2 regions of the Paenibacillus sp. FSL W8-0919 genome follow, and region 2 is predicted to be linked to the other one. Evidence: predicted binding sites of a transcription regulator. Region 2 holds the regulator's gene; the other holds the start of a gene.
The links. Region 2 encodes LexA, which represses DNA repair genes until DNA is damaged. Its sites were predicted from a motif close to CGAACATATGTTCG; they were not measured.
Positions count from the first base shown of each region.

Region 1: the regulator LexA is predicted to act here: its motif matches at 1,435-1,448, upstream of addB (helicase-exonuclease AddAB subunit AddB).

Region 1 covers NZ_JBBOPV010000001.1:5,951,429-5,954,620, reverse strand. The annotation lists gene NST44_RS27050 (class I SAM-dependent rRNA methyltransferase) at 1-1,334, shown strand, start outside; gene addB (helicase-exonuclease AddAB subunit AddB) at 1,730-3,192, shown strand, end outside.
Region 2 covers NZ_JBBOPV010000001.1:5,341,472-5,344,663, reverse strand. The annotation lists gene NST44_RS24170 (YeeE/YedE family protein) at 90-1,154, shown strand; gene NST44_RS24165 (sulfurtransferase TusA family protein) at 1,167-1,391, shown strand; gene lexA (transcriptional repressor LexA) at 1,597-2,223, opposite strand; gene NST44_RS24155 (LysM peptidoglycan-binding domain-containing protein) at 2,401-2,772, shown strand; gene NST44_RS24150 (DUF896 domain-containing protein) at 3,046-3,192, shown strand, end outside.

The sequences.
Region 1 (3,192 bases), 610 kb from region 2:
TGGAGCAGGGACATCCCTGGGTATACAAGAGTGAGATTGCCTCCGTCACGGGCGATCCTGCCCCGGGCGATTTGGTTTCGGTGCTGAATCATCAGGAGCGGTTTTTGGCGGCCGGCTATTATAACCCGCAATCGCAAATTACGGTGCGGATCGTGTCGCATCAGCCGATCGAACGGATGGACGAGGATTTCTTCGCCGCCCGGTTTGAGGAATGCAAAAGACACAGGGAACGGTTTATCGAGGGCGAGAATGCCTACCGTCTCGTTTATGGCGAAGCCGACTTTCTCCCTGGGCTGATCGTTGACCGCTTTGCGGACGTGCTGGTCGTGCAGCTGTTAACCTTGGGCATGGACAAGCGCCGCGACCAGATCGTCGGCGCGCTTGTCCGGGTCATGCAGCCGAGAGGAATTTATGAGCGCAGCGATGTGTCCGTCCGCGAGCTTGAGGGGCTGGAGCAGCGCAAGGGTCCGCTGTATGGAGACTGTCCCCGTCACGTCGTCGTTACGGAGAACGGGCTGTCGATCAAGGTGGATACCTGGGAAGGGCAGAAGACCGGCTATTTCTTCGACCAGCGTGAAAACCGGGCTTCGATCAAGCCGCTGATGACCGGCTGGGGCATTCGCAGCGGCATTTCGCTTCAAACGATCGAGGAGAACGGAGAGACCAAGACCGTGCCGGTGAACAAGAGCGGGAAGGCGGTCAGCTTCCCGTATTGGGACGGCGCGACGGTGCTGGAGTGCTTTTCCCATACCGGGAGCTTCACCCTTCATGCCTGTAAGTATGGCGCCAAGAAAGTGACCTGCCTGGATATCTCGGAGCATGCGATTGAGAGCGCGAGGGAAAACGTCGAGCTCAACGGGTTCCAGGACCGGGTGGAATTCGTGGTGGATGACGCCTTCCAATACCTGCGCAATCAGGTAAAGGGAGTCGAGGAGCGGCAGCAGCGCGCCCAGGCGGACCAGAAGGTGGACACGTCCAAGCCGCTAACGGCAGGTGGGGGACGGACCTTTGATGTGGTTATTCTCGATCCGCCGGCCTTTGCCAAAACGAAATCAGCGGTCAAGGGAGCCTGCCGGGGTTATAAGGACATTAACCTGCACGGCATGAAGCTGGTTAACGAGGGCGGTTATCTGGTGACGGCAAGCTGCTCGTATCATATGCGTCCGGATCTGTTCCTGGAGACGATCCAGGAAGCGGCCAGGGATGCTGGCAAGATGCTGCGGCTGGTGGAGTGGCGCGCCGCGGGCAAGGATCATCCGCAAATTCTGGGCGTCGATGAGGGACACTATCTGAAATTTGCGGTATTTGAAGTGCGGAGCAAGACGAATCTGTAGGTGATCTTGACATAGAGGAACCGGGGCCTGTTTTAGCGCAGTGAGGAGCTGTGCTGGAACAGGCTCTTTTGTCGTTGCCGTCTCCACTGGGAATACAATCCAAACGTATGTTCCTTCCGCCGCCGCTTATGCTATACTATTAATCAGCATCCTGGTGATAGATTCGCAAATTGCGAGGCGATGAACTGAAAACGAAAGGATGCAAGGTAAGGGGAAAAGAGTCTGTAAAAACCGGATTACATCATTCCCAATAAGACTGGAAACTCCAACAAATGTATACGAAATTTCAATAGATAGCAGGCGCGGATCCTCATGATGGAAGGCAGATTCATAGAACCATAGGAATTCCCCTGCATGTAAACTGTCGGAAAAGGCGAAGGAGGCTTGAGGCGAAGATGAGGATGCAATTTATAATCGGCCGGTCGGGCAGCGGAAAAAGCACGGCCATTCGTGAAGAGATGAGCCGGAGACTGGAGGAATCGCCCCAGGGCAACCCGATGATATTGATCGTTCCCGAACAGGGATCGTTCGAGGCGGAGCATGCGCTGGTGAACACAGGAGGCATCAAGGGCATATTTAGGGCCCAGGTGCTCAGCCTGCGCCGCTTGGCTTACCGGGTCATGCAGGAGACCGGCGGAGCAGCCAAGGTGGCGATCAGCGAGGAAGGCAAGCGGATGCTGCTGTACAAAATCCTTCGCCGCCGCAAGGAGGAGCTGGAGCTATTCGGCCCTTCGGGCGAGCAGCTCGGTTTTGTCGGCAAGCTCAGCGAGCTGTATACCGAAATGAAGCGGTATTGCATCGACGCCGCTTGCGTGGAGGAACAGCTCGAGCTGCTGACTTCCCATACAGGGGGGCCTCCGATGCTTCAGCGTAAGCTGAAGGAAATCGCCCTTATCTTTCGGGATTATGAGCTGGAAATATCGAGACTCTATATGGACGAGGAGGACACGCTTGCGACGCTGGCCGAAAGCATTGCGGATTCGGACTATATTCGCCATGCGGATATTTGGATCGACGGCTTCCACGGCTTCACTCCCCAGGAATATCGAGTCATCCGCGAGCTGCTGGCCCATGCAAGACAGGTGACGATTGCGCTTACCTTGGACAAGCCTTATCCAACAGGGGGCATTCCCCATGAGCTGGATCTGTTCCATCCTACGGCGAGCACGTACATAAAGCTAAAAGGGATCGCGGACGAGCTGGGCGCGGATACCGAGCACCGCATGCTTGCGCCGGAAGTCCCTCCCCGTTTCAGTGAACGACCGGTGCTGGCCCATCTGGAGCGCGGCTATGACAGGAGAATGCGCTGGCGGGGAGAGGCGGGCACGCAAGCGGATGGCTTGCGGCTCTATGCAGCCGCCAATCGCCGCGCCGAGATCGAGGGAGCGATCCGGGAGATGCTCCGTCTGGCGCAGGAAGAAGGGGCCCGGTACCGGGATATGGCGGTATTCGTCCGCAACCTGGGCGATTATGAGCATCTGATCGGCCCGTTGTTCCGGGAGTATGGCATTCCGTATTTCCTTGATCAGAAACGGAGCGAGCTTCACCATCCGGTGGTGGAGTTTGTCCGCTCGGCTTTGGATGTCAGCTTGCGCCGCTGGAGGTACGAGGACGTCTTCCGCTGCGTCAAGACCGATCTTTTGCTCCCGCTGGACGGTTCATTGTCCCGGGAAGATATGGACCGCCTCGAGAATCACGTGCTGGCTTCAGGCATTCAGGGCTCCCGCTGGACGGATGGCCGCCCATGGAAGGGTGCGCCCAGCCTCTCGCTGGAGGAAGGGGAAACGAAAGCCCGCGGTACGGAAGAGCTGCAGCGTATTGAATATGCCAGGGCTGCCGTTGCGTCAGTCCTGCATCC
Region 2 (3,192 bases):
CTTGGATTAGTGTAAGTAAAATCGTATAGTATACAAAGTATATTGAATTAGTCGGATTAATAGATAAGGGGGCATCGAATTTGGCACAAATGATTATCACAGGGTTATTATGCGGTGCTTTACTCGGATTTGTTATGCAGCGGGGTCGCTTTTGTCTGACAGGTGGATTCCGGGACATGTATCTTACAAAAGATAACCGGATGTTCTACGCCTTGCTGATCGCGATCAGCGTACAGAGTATCGGCGTATTCGCATTGATCCAGATGGGACTTATTCAGTTCCAAGCCGGCGAGTTTAACTGGCTGGCTACGATCCTTGGTTCTTTCATATTTGGAATCGGCATTATATTGGCCGGCGGCTGTGCGACAGGAACATGGTATCGGGCAGGGGAAGGGCTTATTGGAAGCTGGATCGCTCTTTTCGGGTACATGGGGATGAGCGCTGTTATGAAATCCGGGGCCCTGTCGCCGGTGAACAACAGCCTCAAAGGAATTTCAACACCAACGAACTCCATTCCGGCCACGTTCGGTTTATCGGTATGGCCATTTATCGCTTTACTTGCTCTGATTACTATTTTTCTTGTCGTCAAGCAGCTGCGCAAGCCAAAAGTGTTTATTCCGTCGCTGCCGCCGAAGCGTAAAGGCCTTAACCATCTATTGTTCGAGAAACGATGGCATCCGTTCGTCACCGCGATTCTCGTCGGATTGGTTGCGCTGTTGGCATGGCCGCTCAGCGAAGCGACAGGCAGAATGTCGGGGCTAGGAATTACCACGCCTTCCGCTAACATTCTTCAGTATCTGGTAACCGGAGATGGCGATAAATATTTGAATTGGGGCGTGTTCCTTGTACTGGGGATATTCCTCGGCTCGTTCATCGCAGCCAAAGGAAGCCGCGAGTTTCGCTTTCGGGCTCCTGATGCCAAGACGGCCGTATCCAGTTTTTCCGGCGGCATTTTGATGGGCTTCGGGGCAAGCTGGGCAGGCGGCTGCTCTATTGGAAACGGTCTGGTCATGACGGCGATGATGACATGGCAAGGATGGGTTTCATTATTCTTCATGATTTTAGGTACGTGGGCAGCTTCTTATTTTGTATATGTGCGACCACGTGCCAGCGCCAAGAAGAAGGCGGCAGTTTATCAAACGACAACGGCTTAGGAGGTTATATTAATGAAACAAAAATTAGCTGTACTTGGAATGGTATGTCCTTTTCCTTTGATAGAAGCGAAAGAAGCGATGGAATCTCTAAAAAGCGGCGACGAACTGGAGATTGATTTTGACTGCACGCAGGCAACGGAAAGCATTCCGCGTTGGGCTGCTGAAGCGGGCCACAAAATTACTAATTTCGTTCAGCTTACGGATGCATCCTGGTCGATTACGGTTCAGAAGAAGTAACGGATCATACTAGGTCGTGACTGAAGTTATCAACGGATAAAAAAATATATATCAAAATGGCCGGTCATTTGTTTGATCGGCCATCCCTATATCAGCCCAACTTGCTAATTTCCTTTCGTCAACGTGGAAATCTCCGCCCGAATAATAAAGCCCGCTCATCCTCTTGTTGAAAGAGGGAGCGGGCTTCTAATGTGTAGATTTTATGCTAGTGAACATCGCGGAACAATCCAATGACTTTGCCGAGGATCGTCACATGATTAAGTCGCAGCGGCTCATAACTAGGGTTCTCCGGCTGCAGCCGGATATGGTCCTTCTCCTTGTAAAAGGTCTTCACCGTTGCTTCGTCCTCTTCGGTCATGGCCACCACAATATCGCCGTTATCGGCGGTCTGCTGTTGACGTACGATCACATAATCGCCGCTGTGGATGCCTGCTTCGATCATACTGTCACCGACGACGGACAACATAAACACCTTGTCGTCCCCGACATAGTGCTGCGGCAGAGGGAAGTAATCTTCGATGTTCTCGGTCGCCGTGATCGGAACACCTGCTGTAACTTTGCCGACCACGGGAACCCGGGCGATGGTGTGGGTAAACAGGTTGCTGCTCTCGGATTCTTCCTGGCCAAGCAGCTCAATGGCTCTTGGCTTCGTAGGGTCGCGGCGGATCAAGCCTTTCTTCTCCAGGCGGTCAAGATGGCCGTGGACCGTTGAACTGGAAGCTAGTCCGACAGCCTCGCCGATTTCCCGGACAGAAGGCGGATAGCCTTTGCTACGAACTTCGTTTCGGATAAACTCTAAGATCGCCAGCTGGCGGCTGGATATTTTCGACATGCCGTATCAACCCCATTTAGTAACGTTTGGGAAAATTATAACATAGAACTGCCGTTCGTACAAACATAAGTTCTAAAATTATTGGAACAAATGTTCGATTGGGTATTGAAACAAACAGGTGTTCGTGTTATTATCGATTTGTAGTTAAGAGAACACTTGTTTGGGGGATGATATTTCATGTTGAAATATAGTACATACCGCAGCATTTATGAGAACATACCGACAGAGACGGATTCCGACTCCGAAGCCTGGATCCATCAGATAAAGTCAAAGATCGTTTCACTTCCATTAACGAAACTGCTGATCATTCTGCTCATCGTTGTATTCGGTTGGACAGGCGCATATTCCGTGTTCGCAGGAGGAACGGAAGAACCCACCGGAGAGAAGCTAGTTATTGTTCAATCGGGTGACTCCTTGTGGAAGATCGCTTCCGTTCATAAGCCAGAGAATGTGGACATACGGGTATATATCGATACCATTCGCAGAAATAACGGGCTGAAGGGTCCGGATATTCAGGCAGGCGACGTATTGTCATTGCCGGTATGGTAAGCGTCCATGCAGGTAACGGCACTCTTAGTCGTTCGGTTTAGATCTTAATATATAGTAGGAAGTGAAATTCGCCATTTCACAGATCGATGAGGTCGTATTTGAAATCTACTATATAATGATTGAATTTGTCGCACTCTTTATGATATAGATCATGACATTCATTCCTTAATATGTTTATATTCGCTGAATGCAAGAGCTTGCAAGGGTGGTCGCCTTGACAAGCTCTTTTTCACATGGTTAAGTTATAATGATATTTGAAATGGAGGAGAAACCATGGACATCGATACTTTGGTAGAACGCATCAATCTATTGGCACGTAAGCAGAAAAGCGAGGGTTTGACCGAAGAGGAAATGAAGGAACGCGCAGAGCTTCGGGAAATCTACCTTAACAATATCCGCAGAAACTTCAGACAGCAGCTG